4 regions of the Streptomyces sp. NPDC002181 genome follow, and region 4 is predicted to be linked to each of the others. Evidence: riboswitches for the same ligand, from Rfam matches in the RefSeq annotation. Region 4 holds a riboswitch; each other region holds the start of a gene.

The links. Region 4 has a riboswitch for cobalamin ahead of ACFYXV_RS02555 (ribonucleoside-diphosphate reductase subunit alpha). Riboswitches for the same ligand answer to the same signal wherever they lie in the genome.
Region 1: it holds a riboswitch for cobalamin, as region 4 does, so the genes downstream of both, ACFYXV_RS33710 (CoA-acylating methylmalonate-semialdehyde dehydrogenase) here and ACFYXV_RS02555 (ribonucleoside-diphosphate reductase subunit alpha) in region 4, are expected to answer to the same signal.
Region 2: it holds a riboswitch for cobalamin, as region 4 does, so the genes downstream of both, cobN (cobaltochelatase subunit CobN) here and ACFYXV_RS02555 (ribonucleoside-diphosphate reductase subunit alpha) in region 4, are expected to answer to the same signal.
Region 3: it holds a riboswitch for cobalamin, as region 4 does, so the genes downstream of both, ACFYXV_RS33690 (hypothetical protein) here and ACFYXV_RS02555 (ribonucleoside-diphosphate reductase subunit alpha) in region 4, are expected to answer to the same signal.

Annotation. Positions count from the first base shown of each region.
Region 1 covers NZ_JBIASC010000023.1:50,666-54,229, reverse strand. The annotation lists partial or broken gene ACFYXV_RS33715 (acyl-CoA dehydrogenase family protein) at 1-518, opposite strand, end outside; gene ACFYXV_RS33710 (CoA-acylating methylmalonate-semialdehyde dehydrogenase) at 515-2,014, opposite strand; cobalamin riboswitch at 2,204-2,390, opposite strand; gene ACFYXV_RS33705 (cobalamin-binding protein) at 2,639-3,559, shown strand.
Region 2 covers NZ_JBIASC010000002.1:672,676-676,239, forward strand. The annotation lists gene ACFYXV_RS09195 (precorrin-8X methylmutase) at 1-481, opposite strand, end outside; gene cobG (precorrin-3B synthase) at 478-1,869, opposite strand; cobalamin riboswitch at 2,009-2,146, shown strand; gene cobN (cobaltochelatase subunit CobN) at 2,179-3,564, shown strand, end outside.
Region 3 covers NZ_JBIASC010000023.1:45,709-49,272, reverse strand. The annotation lists gene ACFYXV_RS33690 (hypothetical protein) at 5-1,417, opposite strand; cobalamin riboswitch at 1,514-1,653, opposite strand; cobalamin riboswitch at 1,776-1,846, shown strand; gene ACFYXV_RS33685 (prenyltransferase/squalene oxidase repeat-containing protein) at 1,980-3,564, shown strand, end outside.
Region 4 covers NZ_JBIASC010000001.1:560,566-564,129, forward strand. The annotation lists gene ACFYXV_RS02535 (carbon starvation CstA family protein) at 1-15, shown strand, start outside; gene ACFYXV_RS02540 (YbdD/YjiX family protein) at 12-209, shown strand; gene ACFYXV_RS02545 (Uma2 family endonuclease) at 258-842, opposite strand; gene ACFYXV_RS02550 (GNAT family N-acetyltransferase) at 921-1,421, shown strand; cobalamin riboswitch at 1,466-1,597, shown strand; gene ACFYXV_RS02555 (ribonucleoside-diphosphate reductase subunit alpha) at 1,737-3,564, shown strand, end outside.

The DNA of each region.
Region 1 (3,564 bases), on a different contig from region 4:
CGGGCCATGACCACGTAGACGTCCGAGGCGCCGGCACCGGAGATGAACTGTTTGACCCCGGTGAGCACGTAGTGGTCGCCCCGGCGTTCGGCGCGGGTGCGCAGCGCGGCGGCATCCGAGCCCGCGCCCGGTTCCGTCAGGCAGTAGCTGCCCAGGGTCGCCGCGGCGCAGAGGGCGGGCAGCCAGCGGGCGCGCTGGCCTTCGTCGCCGTAGCGGTCGATCATCCAGGCGACCATGTTGTGAATGGAGAGGTAGCCGGCGATGGACGGGCAGCCGGTCGCGAGGGTCTCGAAGACGAGCACGCCGTCGCTGCGGGAGAGACCGGAACCGCCGTGTTCCTCGCGTACGTACACGCCGGCGAGACCGAGGGAGGCGGCCCGTCGGATGACGTCGACGGGGAAGTGCTTGTCCTGGTCCCAGGCCACGGCATGGGGGGCGAGCTGCTCCTGCGCGAAGTCGAGGGTGACCTCGGCGAGGGCGAGCTGGTCCTCGGTGAGGGTGGTGGTCACCGCGCTCACCCCATCGTCGGGATGGTGAAGCTCGCGCCCTCCTTGACCCCGGAGGGCCAGCGCGAGGTGACGGTCTTGGTCCGGGTGTGGAAGCGGATCGAGTCGGGTCCGTGCTGGTTCAGGTCGCCGAAGCCGGAACGCTTCCAGCCGCCGAAGGTGTGGTAGGCGACGGGCACCGGGATGGGCACGTTGACCCCGACCATGCCGGTGTTGACCCGGCGGGTGAACTCACGGGCGGTGTCCCCGTCCCGGGTGAAGATCGCCACGCCGTTGCCGTACGGGTGTTCGCTCGGCAGGCGCAGGGCCTCCTCGAAGTCGGCGGCACGGACCACCGAAAGGACGGGGCCGAAGATCTCCTCGCGGTAGATCCGCATCTGCGGGGAGACCCGGTCGAAGAGGGTGGCGCCGGCGAAGAACCCGTTCTCGTGACCCTCCAGGGTGAAACCGCGTCCGTCGACGACGAGTTCGGCTCCCTCGCTCGCGCCGATGTCCACGTAGCGGCGGACCCGGTCGAGGGCGTCGCGGCTGACCAGGGGGCCGAAGTCCGCGTCCGGGTCGTCGGAGCGCCCGATCCTCAGGGTCGCGATGCGGTCCTTGAGGGCGGCGACCAGCCGGTCGGCCGTCTCCTCGCCGACGGGTACGGCGACGGAGATGGCCATGCAGCGTTCGCCCGCCGAGCCGTAGCCGGCGCCGATCAGGGCGTCGACGGCCTGGTCGAGGTCCGCGTCCGGCATCACGATCATGTGGTTCTTGGCCCCGCCGAAGCACTGCGCCCGCTTGCCGTGGGCGGCCGCGGTGGCGTAGATGTGCGCGGCGATCGGCGTGGAGCCGACGAAGCCGAGGGCCTGGACGCGGGGGTCCTCGAGGAGGGTGTCGACGGCCTCCTTCCCGCCGTTGACCACGTTGAGGACGCCCGGCGGCAGGCCGGCCTCCAGGAAGAGCTCCGCGAGGCGCAGCGGTACGGACGGATCCCGCTCGGAGGGCTTGAGGACGAACGCGTTGCCGCAGGCCAGGGCGGGCGCGGCCTGCCAGAGGGGAATCATGGCGGGGAAGTTGAACGGGGTGATGCCGGCGACGACGCCGAGGGGGGAGCGCAGCGAGTGCACGTCGATGCCGGTCCCCGCGTTGTCGGTGAACTCGCCCTTGAGCAGGTGCGGGATTCCGGCGGCGAACTCGACCACCTCCAGGCCGCGTTGCAGGTCGCCGTGGGCGTCGGCGACGGTCTTGCCGTGCTCGGACGACAACAGCCGGGCCAGAGCCTCGCGTTCGCCCTCGACGAGCTGGAGGAAGCGCATCAGGACGCGGGCGCGCCGCTGGGGGTTCCACTGCCCCCACTCGGCCTGCGCCTCCTCGGCGTTGGCGATGGCGGCCTCGGTGTCGGCGCGCCCGGCGAGCGGAACCCGGGCCTGGACGGCGCCGGTGTTGGGGTCGTGGACGTCGGCGAAGAGTCCGGACGTACCGGTGGTGTGCTTTCCGCCGATGAAATGGGTGAGTTCACGGACCATGGATGCCTGCTCTCGTCAGGTTGGATCCGGGGATGGCACGGCGCACCGCCGGACCGCACCCTGGGTGAGGGTGTGCCGCTGCGGAATGCCGTGAGGACTACGAGCGCGGATCGGTGTGCGCGCGCTCCGCCGGATCACCAGGGTCGTGGGTACAAACCGGTGCCATGCGTGTCTGCTCCATCCTCGTGGACAACACGGAACATCCGCGGCCGGTATCCTGACTCCCGGATCCCCGCGCGCCGCCCGCCTTCCCGACAGACCTCGTCAGTGGCGTGTGGATGGCAGCACACTCCCCGGTCACAGTGGCGGGACCGTGCCGGTTTCTCACCGGCTTCCCTGCACCGCGGACCTTGTGCCCACGAACATATAGTTGGACGTCCTAGTAAGTCCAGACCCACCAGCCGGGCGCGCCCAGGGGGTGTCGTCGAAGTGGCTTCGTCCGCCCGTGAGGGCGGGGTCGGCGGGGTCTGGTGCGTGTGACCGCAAGGCGGAGGACGGGGTCCTCCCGCCGAAGGCAGGGGGAGGGGCGACGCTCGCGTCGTCGACCGACGACAACGCCGCGAGCGCGCGTGCCAGACCCCGCCGGCCAGAAGGGACTTCGGCGACACCCCCTAGAGTCGGGGCATGCGCATCGTCTCGCTGCTCCCCGCGGCCACGGACATCGTGGCGGACCTCGGACTCGTCGCCGACCTGGTCGGACGTACCCACGAATGCGACTGGCCGCCGACGGCGGTCGCGTCGGTGCCCGTCGTCACCCGCGCCGAATTCGACGCGGACGCACTCGGCAGCCGGGAGATCTCCGCCGCGGTCGGCGGCGCGGCGCACAGCGGCTCCTCGCTCTACACCCTGGACACGGAGGCTCTCGCCGCGCTCGCACCCGACGTCCTGCTCACCCAAGACCTCTGCCGGGTCTGCGCGGTGTCCTACGAGGGCGTCTCCCGGGCGGTGCGCCTCATGGACGCCGGTCCGCGCGTGCTGAGCCTGGAACCACGGACCCTGGACGACGTCCTGGACTGCCTCGTCACCGTGGGCGACCTGCTGGGAGTCCGGGAAACGGCCGAACGGCGGCGCACGGAGCTGCTCGGCCGGCTCGCCGGGGTCCGGCGCGCCGTGGCGGGCCGGCCGAGGCCGCGGGTGGTGGCCATCGAGTGGCTCGATCCGCTGTGGCCGGCCGGACACTGGGTACCGGAGCAGATCACGTGTGCGGGCGGGAATCCGCTGCTGGCCGCGCCCGGGGAGCACACCGAGCCGATGGCCTGGGACGCGGTACGCGCGGCGCGCCCGGACGTCGTCCTGGTGCTGCCGTGCGGCTTCCCGCCCGAACGGACCCTGACCGAACTCGGCCTGCTCACCGCGCTGCCGGGCTGGGAGGAACTGCCCGCCGTACGGGCCGGCGAGGTGTGGGTGCTGGACGGCCCCGCCTACTTCAACCGGCCGGGTCCGCGCGTGGCCCGGGGTGCCGAAGTGCTCGCCCACGTGCTGCACGGGGTGCGGGCCGGAGACCCCGTGACCGAGTCGGAGGCACGGCGGCCGGGCCGGGCGTAGCGCCG
Region 2 (3,564 bases), on a different contig from region 4:
GGCGCGGGGCGCCCTCCTCGATCATCTCCAGCAGCCGGAACAGGGCGGTCGGCGCGTTGCCGACGGCGATCACCGATCCCTCCAGCAGCCCGCGGTCGCGCCAGACTTCGAGCGCGGCGGCGCTGCGCGTGGTCCCCATCCTGGCGGCGAGGGCCGGCACGGCGGGGTCGGAGAGGGTGCAGATCACCTCGTTGCCGGCGGGCAGCCGCTTGCGGGTGACCCCGCTGGCGACCATCTGGACGTCGCACAGGATCGGCGCGCCGGCGTGCAGCGCGGCCCGTGCGCGGAGCACGACCTCCGGGGTGTAGCCGAGGTCCCGGGGCAGGTCGGTCATTCCGCAGGCGTGAATCATGCGCACCGCGACCTGGGCGACGGAGGCGGGCAGCCCGGAGAGGTCCGCCTCGGCGCGGATCGTGGCAAAGGACTGGCGGTAGATGGCCGCGCCGTCCTTCTCGTACTCGAACACTGTGTACTCGCTCATTTCTTCGCTGCGTCGTGGGAGGTGGTGCGGCGTACGGCCGCGAGGGCCGCGGGAAGTTCGGAGGCCGGGACGCCCCGGCGCGGGGTCTGTCCGGCCGCGGAGAGGTCGTACCCGTCGGCGGTGGCGACCACGTCCGCCCAGGCGGTGCCGCGGGGGTGCCCGCACCGGCGCTCGCAGCCGGACCAGTGCACGGGCAGCAGGCGGGTCCCCTGCGCCGGCGTACGCACCCGTGCCCGCGCTTGTTCCCGTTCCCGTTCCTGCGCCTGCGCCTGCGCCTGCGCCTGCGCTACGACGGCACGCGCGTCGGCGCGCACGTCGGCGCGGGACTTCGCACAACCGGGCTGCCCGGTACAGGCGGTGACGGACCGCCAGGGATCGTCGGAGCCGGTCACGAGTCCGGCTTCGGCGAGGGCGGCGAGCGCCTCCCCGGCGGCTCCGGCGGGCAGGCCGGGGACGACGATCCCCCGCCAGGGGGTCAGGCGGATACGGCCGGTCAGCGCGGCCAGGGCGCGCCACTGCGCGGTGCTCAGACGGCCCAGCGGCGCCAGCACGCTGAGCGCGGCGGCGCCGCCGGGCCCCTCGACCACACCCGGTTCGGGGGCCGGTCCGCGCAAGGAGGCGGCCGCGGAGCCCGGCGCGGCGGGGGCCGGGATCCCGGCGGCGGCCAGCCTCCCGCCCAACCCCTCGCGGTCCAGGGCGTGTTCCGCGGGCAGCTCCGACACCCGCCAGGCCCGGGTACCGGCCGCCCGGACGGCGTCCAGGAAGTACTCCGCGGCCACGAGCGCGGCCTTCGGCGCGTCGGCCGCGCCGACGAGCAGCGCGTCCGCCGGGTCGGCGGTCCACAGCAGCGCCCGGTCCCCGCCCCCGTCCCGGACGGCGGTCAGGTTCACATCGGCGTCGAGCGAGGTCACGTCCCCGCGGCCGTCGTCGAGGGCGAACAGGAAGCGCCCCGACAGCCCGGCCGCCGGCGCGCTCGCGCACAGCAGCCGGTCCAGCTCGGCGACCCAGGGGGCCACGTCGGGCAGACCGCGCCGGTCCAGGCCGGTCAGGGGCGAGGCGACGATGTTGCGGACCCGCTCGTGGGTGGGCGCGGGCAGCAGCCCGGCGCGTACGAGCACGCCCCGCAGCTCGCCCCCGCAGCTCGCGCCGAGCCCGCGCAGCTGCGCGTTGCCGCGCGAGGTGAGGTCGACGTGCCCGTCGCCGAGCCGGTCCGCCGCGTCGGCCAGGAGCAGGGCCGCGTCCGCGTCGAGCATCCCGCCGGGTATCCGGATCCGGGCCAGGTACCCGTCGTCCGCCGCGTGCAGCCGCAGCGCACCGGGGCAGGCGTCACCGCGGTCACGTATGACCGGTTCGTCCCGCACTGCGGCGGAAGGGGGCTGGGGCGGCATGGCGGCGAGCATACCCACGATTGACCGACCTCGACCTGTGTCCGTCACCACCCTCCCCCTGCGCCCCACCCTCCGCCCGACCTGCCCCGATCCGCTCCCCGTGCGCGGACCACCCCCACTCCCGGCCAGGGAGAACGCCACCTAAGATGACCCCCGGCGGAGCCACGTGGCCCGCTGGGAGGAAGCCCGGTGCGAATCCGGCGCGGTCCCGCCACTGTGAACCCGCGGAGCGATCCGCCGGGTGAGTCAGGAACTCCCGCTGTCCACACTGCCCGGGGCGCGGAAACCCCGAGGAAGGCATGCCGCCGCATGATCCTGCTGCTGTCGACGTCCGACACCGATCTGCTCAGCGCCCGCGCCGCGGACGGCCCCGTGCCGTACCGGTTCGCGAACCCCTCCCGCCTTCCCCTGGACGACCTGCCCGCCCTGCTCGACGGCGTCGACCTGGTCGTCGTACGCCTCCTGGGCGGCCTGCGCGCCTGGCAGGACGGCCTCGACCTGCTCCTGGCGCCGGAACAGACCCGCCCGGTGGTCGTCCTCACCGGCGAACAGGCCCCGGACGCCCAGCTGATGGAGGCCTCGACGGTCCCGATCGGCATCGCGGCCGAGGCGCACGGCTACCTCGCGCACGGCGGCCCCGCCAACCTGGACCAGCTGGCGCGCTTCCTCTCCGACACCGTGCTGCTCACCGGCCACGGCTTCGAGCCGCCCGCCGCGGCGCCCACCTGGGGCCCGCTGGAGCGCACGCCGGTGCGCCCGTACGGGCCGCGCATCGCGGTGCTGTACTACCGCGCCCACCAGATGAGCGGCAACACCGCCTTCGTGCACGCGCTGTGCGACGCGATCGTGGAGACCGGCGGCACGCCCGTACCCCTGTACGTGTCCTCCCTGCGCGCGCCGGAGCCGGAGCTGATCGCCGAACTGGAGTCGGCGGACGCGATCGTCACCACGGTGCTCGCGGCAGGCGGCACCAAGCCCGCCACGGCCTCGGCCGGCGGCGACGACGAGTCCTGGGACGCGGGCGCGCTCGCCGGGCTCGGCGTGCCGATCCTGCAGGCCCTGTGCCTGACCGGCTCGCGCAGCGCCTGGGAGGAGAACGACGAGGGCCTCTCCCCGCTCGACGCCGCGACGCAGGTCGCGGTCCCGGAGTTCGACGGCCGCCTGATCACCGTCCCGTTCTCCTTCAAGGAGCTCGACGAGGACGGGCTGCCGGCGTACGTGGCCGACCCCGAGCGCGCCGCCCGCGTCGCCGGGATCGCCGTCCGCCACGCCCGGCTGCGGCACATCGAGCGGCGCGACAAGAAGGTCGCGCTCGTCCTGTCCGCGTACCCCACCAAGCACTCCCGCATCGGCAACGCGGTCGGCCTCGACACCCCGGCCAGCGCCGTGGAGCTGCTGCGCACCCTCATCGCGGGCGGCTACGACTTCGGCCCCGTCGAGGAGGTCCCGGGCCTGGTCTCGGGCGACGGCGACGAGCTGATCCGCGCCCTGATCGAGGCCGGCGGCCACGACCAGGACTGGCTGACCGAGGAGCAGCTGGCCCGCAACCCGGTCCGCATCCCGGCCGCCGACTACAAGCGGTGGTTCGCCGAGCTCCCCGCCGAGCTGCGCGAGAGCGTGGAGCAGCACTGGGGCGAGGCGCCGGGCAACATGTTCGTGGACCGCTCCGCGAACCCGGAGGGCGACATCGTCCTC
Region 3 (3,564 bases), on a different contig from region 4:
ACGATCAGGCGCCCCAGCGCAGGGCGATGGTGTCGCCCACGTTGACGACCTTGTCGCGGGCGGCGCCGGCGAACGAGGACCCGTCCACGCTCACCTTCCAGGTGTTGGAGCCGCTGTTGGCCTTGCCGTTGACGTCGGTGATCGTGCCGGTGCCGGATGACGGCGTGACGCCGGTGACGCAGCCGGACGGAGTGGCGGCGCTCACCGCGGCATTGAGGACGTCGCCGAGAGTGGTCGTCGTACCGGTCGGCGTGAAGGACACCGAGCAGACCTTGAGGTTGCCGGCGCCGTCGTCGACGGTCAGCGCCAGCTTGGCCGCCGTCCCGGCGGTGAAGGTGGACTGGGCGACCCACTGCGGGGCGCCGGGGGTGACCGGAACGGGCGGAGCGGCGGTGAAGCCGCCGCCGGCGACGGCGCGCAGCGCGTCGATGGAGGAGTAGGCCGAGGGCGTGGTGTCCGAGGGCTTGTACTTGAAGCCGCCTGCCGGGTTGTACTGGTTGGCGATCAGGAAGTCGATCGGCGTCTTGCCGCTGCCGGTGAGGAAGTCGCCGGTCTGGGGGTTGAATCCGCAGGCGTTCAGCCCTGCGACGCCCCAGCCGTTGGAGCTGGTGTTGACCCCGTAGAGGGAGTTGAAGGCACCGCTGCCGGAGACGAGCTTGGCCTTGAGGAAGTTCTTCGCCTGGACGACGTCCGTGTCCGTGTTGGGGACGCCGGAGACGCAGAGGGCCGCCATGGCGGCGCCGGTCATGTCCACATCGCCCGCGGAGTTGAGGACGGTCGGGTTGCCCTCGGCCTTGTTGTAGGTCCAGCCCCCGTCGACGTGCTGGTTCGCGCGGATCCGGGTGACCATGGAGTCGGTCAGCGACTGCGGGACGCGGTTGGCACCGCCCTGGGTCTTGGCCCCGCCCAGCGAAAGGGCGGCGAAGACCGTGCCGTTGAAGTTGCCGGACGGGCCGAAGTAGCCGGCCTCGGCGGTCTGCCAGTAGGAGTAGACGTGGGCGATGAGGTTGCGGGAGGCCGAGACGCGGGCCGGGTCGATGCCCGCGGCGTACGCGTTGAGCGTGCCGCGCTCGTAGTCGGTCACCACCGGGGAGGCCTGCGGCCAGCCGGCGGTCGACAGCAGGTTGCGGTACACCGTGCGCGCGTTCTTCGTGGTGTCGCCGCCCGGGTAGACGTCGACCACGGCCGTGCCGGTGGCCGCGAAGGCGCTGAACGCCCACTCGTTCGACAGACCACTGCCCGCGTACGAACCATCGGCGGCCTGGAGGGACTTGAGGTACGTCACGCCGTTGGTCTTGGACGTGGCGATCTGGGCGGGCGAGGAGGTGGCGAAGGCCGGCAGGGTCGTGAGGGCGAGGGCGCCGAGTGCCGCGGGCACGGTGAGCACGAGGCGGCGGGAGGTACGGGTACGGGACATGGCCTGCTCCTGAAATGGGGGACGCCGGCCTGACCGGGGCTCGTGCGGGCGGGCAGCCCGGAGCTCGGTGGCGGCCGTCCGAACGCGTGGTACGGCTGGTGATGTGCCATGCCGCATGGGCATTCGGGCTCGGTGACGGCCCCCTGCCGTCCCACACCGCTGCGCGTCAGCCCCGGATTCGCACCAGGTTCCCCCATGTGGCAGCCCAGGACGCTACCCGAGTGATCAAGGCTCCGCCAGCCACTGTGCCGGGGACCGGTCGGGCGCCGCCGAGGAGCCGTGTCACATGAGACGCAGACCACCTTGACGCTGTCTTTATCTGCGTGGTCCACTCCGACTGATAAGCACTCAGCTCCAGGGGAAGCCGGTCGAAATCCGGCGCTGACCCGCAACCGTAGGCCCGGTTCCGTCCGGGTGAGTCGGAATGCCTGGAGCCAGGTTTTTGCAGCGAGAAGCGCCGTCGCGGACTACGGCGTGGTTCGAACGGCTTCCCCGTGCGCCCACGGGCTGCGGAAGCCCTTTCGCCACGCACTGGTCCGCCCGGCCGACACGAGGGGCCGTGGTGGGGACCGCACAGCAATCAGAGCGACACCTGGGGAGCAAGGGGCTGCTGTCGCTCATATCGGCGGCAGTGCTGACCTTCGCCGCGAGCGCGGCCTTCGTGGGCGGGACGGTATCCGCCTCGGCCGACCCGATCGAGCAGTGCACGGCCACCACCGGGGCGATCGTCGCCGTGGACTTCGGCCCGTTCGGCGGCAAGGTGGAGAAGGGCTGCGACACCACGCCCACCACCGGCTACGAACTGCTGCAGACCTCCGGGTTCACCATGGAGGGCACCGTCCACGACGGCCCTGCCTTCATCTGCCGCATCGGCAAGGGCACCGGTACGCGGTACCCCACGCCGGACAAGGAGGACTGCGTCCTCACCCCGCAGGCCACCGCCTACTGGTCGTACTGGACCGCATCTCCCGGTCAGCGCAAGTGGTCCTACAGCCAGCAGGGGGCCATGGCCCGGAACCCGAAGCCCGGCGACGTGGAAGCCTGGGTCTACGGCGGCACCGACATCGCCGGCACCAAGGGCAAGCCGTCGTTCTCCCCCGACGACGTCCGCGGGTTCACCACCTCCGACCCGACCGTCCCGACGACCCCGCCCAACGTGCCGGCCGGACGGGTCGACGTACCCGCGACCACCCGCTGGGCCACCGGGACACTGACGGACGGGGAGCGCGTCGTCGACGAGGGTTCCACGACCCCGAACCACTTCCTCTCCACGGAAGCCGTCTTCGCCCTCGCCGCGGCCGACCGCAAGAGCCCGGCGGCGAAGAAGACCGCCGACTTCCTCGCCACGCCCGCTCAGACCGATGCCTACGCCTACCCGGCCGGCAAGGACGGCGTCCCGGACGCCACCGCCGCGGCCCGGCTCGCCCTGGTCGCCGAGGCCACCGGCAAGGACCCCCGCGCGTTCGGGGGCCACGACCTGCTCGGCGACCTCGTGAAGTACGCCTGCCCCCGCGACATCGGCGACGGCGAAACGGTCGAAGGCTGCCTCACCAAGGGCGACTTCCGTACGAGCGGTCAGGCCGACGCCCAGGCGATGGCCGTCATCGCCCTGGTCAACGCCGGTATGACCCCTCCCCCGGGCTCCGTGGCCCGGCTGACCGTCCTGCAGTGCGAGGACGGCGGATTCACCAGCGTCCTCATCCGGCCCGGGAGCCCGGGGTGCGAGAGCGAGGCCGGCGCCACCGGCCTGATCACACTGGCCCTGGAACGGGCGGGCGGCCACGAGGCGGTGCTCCAGAAGGCCCGCGGCTATCTGAAGAGGTCCCAGCTGGCGACCGGCGCCTGGCCCGCCGTCTTCTACGAGACGACCGGCAACCCGGCCGCCACCGGCTGGGCCGCGCAGGCACTGCGCGCCCTCGGCGACGAGGCGTTCGCGGACGCCGGTGTCTCCTGGCTCGCCGGGCACCAGCTCCCGACGGGCGGATTCGGCTTCGCCGAGGACGACACCGAATCGAGGCTGTACCCCACCGCCACGTCCGCGATCGCGGGCGCCGGCAGCGATCTCGTCTCCCTGACCGCCAAGCCGGCCGACCCGCCGACGCCGACGAACCCGCCGACCACGCCCCCGGCCGGTGAAGGGCCCGACC
Region 4 (3,564 bases):
GAGCCGGTGGCGTGAGCGGGGTCCGCGCGGCGCTGGCGAAGGCGCGGTTCTTCGTACGGGAGTTCTCGGGCGAGGCGGCGTACGACCGCTACGTCGCCCACGCCCGTACGCACGACCCGGACGCGGAGGTCATGACCCGCCGCGCCTTCGAACGCGCCCGTACGGACTCCCGCGAGGCGGACCCCCGCGAGGGCTTCCGCTGCTGCTGAGCACGTACGTGAAGGGCCCCGCCGAATCGGCGGGGCCCTTCGGCATCCTCAGCGCACCCAGTCCTTGAGGACCTCGGTCTGGAGGGTGATGCCGACGGGCTCGGGGAGCTCGACGTCCTTCCCGTACGCCACGATGTGGGTGCTCTCGTACCGTCGGCCGTTGGGCTGGCTGTAGACGGAGATCTCGCACTTGGCCCGGTCGATCAGCAGGTAGACGGGAATGCCCGTCTCCGCGTAGGCGCGGGGCTTCTCGACGTGGTCCCGCCGGTGGGTGTCCGAATCCCACGAGGTCACCTCGACGGCCATGAGGATCGGGTCGGGGTCGACCCAGTCGCCCTGCCCGGCGAATGCCTTGGAAGGCGCCAGCACCGCGTCCGGGATGGCCCGCCCTCCCCGGTACGCCTCGGCCTTGATCCCCTGTCCCCCGTGCAGCCAGAGCTCCGGCCGGTACTGCATGCAGATCCGCGTGAGCCACTCGATGATCGTCTGGTGATCGCCGTCCGGCATGGCCTTGCTCCTGATAACCCCGTCGATGAACTCCAGCCGCGTCCCCTCCCTCTCGCGGGCCGCTATGCGCGCCACGGCTTCGAAGTCCTCGGTCAGCATGTGGGGCCGGTCTGTCATCACGGTCATGCCTCGCTCGCCTTCCTCGACGGTGCTGTCTTCGACGATAGCGCCGGGCACCGACAGCCGTCCGGCACACTCGACCGCATGGACATCGTGATCAGGGAAGCGCTGGCGGCGGAGTACGGGACGCTCGGGGAGATCACCGCGCAGGCCTACCTCGGGGACGGGCTGCTGACGTTCGGCGAGGACGATCCGTACCTCGTGCGGCTGCGCGACGTGGCCGGGCGCGCCGCCGACGGGGTGATACTCGTCGCCGCGACGGGCGAGGGCCGGCTCCTCGGCGGGGTGGCCTTCGCCGCGCCCGGGAGCCCGCTGTGCGACATCGCCGGACCCGGCGAGGCCGAGTTCCGGATGCTGGCCGTCGCTCGGGAGGGCCGCGGGCGGGGCGCCGGGGAGGCTCTGGTGCGGGCCTGCATCGACCGCGCCCGGGCCGTCGAGGGCGTACGGCGCCTCGTGCTGTCCACCACGGACGACATGACCGGCGCCCACCGGATCTACGGACGGCTCGGTTTCGTGCGCTCGCCGGAACGGGACTGGGAGCCCGTCCCCGGCCTCCCTCTGCGCACGTACGGTCTCGAACTGTAGCCACGCCGACACAACATCTAGGGGGTCGCGCAGGAGGGGGCCCCCACATGTATGCTCATGCTCGCTGTCGTCGCAGGGGAATCCGGTGCGAATCCGGAACTGTCCCGCAACGGTATGAAGTACACCCATTGGTGTCACCGCAAGTCCGATGACCTGCCGACAGTGCGCCCGGCTCGACCGAACCGGGTGTCGATACGTCCGGGCCTCGCGGTTGGGCCGGTGGACGCCGCGCGGTGCTGCCTTGCCCTGCCCGCGCGCGCCCGCTCGCGCCGACGCCGCAGGTGTCCCGGAGCCGAGCGAGGGAGAGCTCCCCCCGTGACCATCGCGCCTTCCGCACCGCGCGCCGAGTCCGACCCGTCCGACACCGGAATCGAGACCGGGGGACCTGGGGCCGCGCTGCTGCGGACCCTCACCGAGCTGACGGCCGACCTCCCCGACACTGACCCCGGCCGGGTCGCCGCCGCCGCGCTGCGCGGACGCAGCGCCGCCGCCGACGAGGCCGAGCTGCGCGCTCTGGCCACGGAGGCCGCCGCCGGTCTCATCTCCGAGGACCCGGCGTACTCCCGGCTCGCCGCCCGGCTGCTGACGCTGGCCGTCGCCGAGGAAGCCGCCGGCCAGGGGGCCACCTCCTTCTCCGCCTCCGTCGCGGTCGGCCACCGCGAGGGCCTCATCGCGGACCGCACCGCCGCGTTCGTGGCGCTGCACGCGAACCGCCTGGACGCGCTGGTCGAGCACACGCTCGCCGAGGGCGCCGACGACCGCTTCGGCTTCTTCGGCCTGCGCACCCTGCACAGCCGCTACCTGCTGCGCCACCCGATCACCCGCCAGGTCGTCGAGACCCCGCAGCACTTCATGCTGCGCGTGGCCTGCGGCCTCGCCGAGAACGACACCGTCCAGGCCGTCGAGGAAGTGGCCTCGCTCTACCGGCTGATGAGCCGCCTCGACTACCTGCCGTCCTCCCCCACGCTCTTCAACTCCGGCACCCGGCACCCGCAGATGTCCTCCTGCTACCTGCTGGACTCCCCGCTGGACGAGCTCGACTCGATCTACGACCGGTACCACCAGGTCGCGCGTCTGTCGAAGCACGCCGGCGGCATCGGCCTCTCGTACTCGCGCATCCGCGCCCGCGGTTCGCTGATCCGCGGTACGAACGGCCACTCCAACGGCATCGTGCCGTTCCTGAAGACCCTCGACGCCTCCGTCGCCGCCGTGAACCAGGGCGGCCGCCGCAAGGGCGCCGCCGCCGTCTACCTGGAGACCTGGCACGCGGACATCGAGGAGTTCCTGGAGCTCCGCGACAACACCGGCGAGGACCAGCGCCGCACGCACAACCTGAACCTGGCGCACTGGGTGCCGGACGAGTTCATGCGCCGCGTCAACGCGGACGCCGACTGGTCGCTGTTCTCCCCGGCCGACGTGCCCGAGCTGGTCGACCTGTGGGGCGACGAGTTCGACGCCGCCTACCGCAAGGCCGAGGCGGACGGCCTGGCCCGCAAGACCATGCCCGCCCGCGACCTGTACGGCCGGATGATGCGCACCCTCGCGCAGACCGGCCAGGGCTGGATGACCTTCAAGGACGCCTCCAACCGCACGGCGAACCAGACCGCCGAGCCGGGCACCGTCGTCCACTCCTCGAACCTGTGCACCGAGATCATCGAGGTCACCAACGACGGCGAGACGGCGGTCTGCAACCTGGGCTCGGTCAACCTGGGCGCGTTCGTCCTCACCGAGACCGGCGAGATCGACTGGGAGCGGCTGGACGAGACCGTCCGTACGGCCGTCACCTTCCTCGACCGCGTCGTGGACATCAACTTCTACCCGACCGAGCAGGCCGGCCGCTCCAACGCCCGCTGGCGTCCGGTGGGCCTGGGAGCGATGGGCCTCCAGGACGTCTTCTTCAAGCTGAAGCTGCCGTTCGACTCCCCCGAGGCGAAGGCGCTGTCCACCAAGCTCTCCGAGCGCATCATGCTGGCCGCGTACGAGGCCTCCTGCGACCTCGCCGAGCGCAGCGGCCCGCTCCCGGCCTGGGAGCAGACCCGCACCGCCCGCGGCGTCCTGCACCCCGACCACTACGACGTCGAGCTGAACTGGCCCGAGCGCTGGGACGCCCTGCGCGCCCGCGTCGCGAAGTCCGGCATGCGCA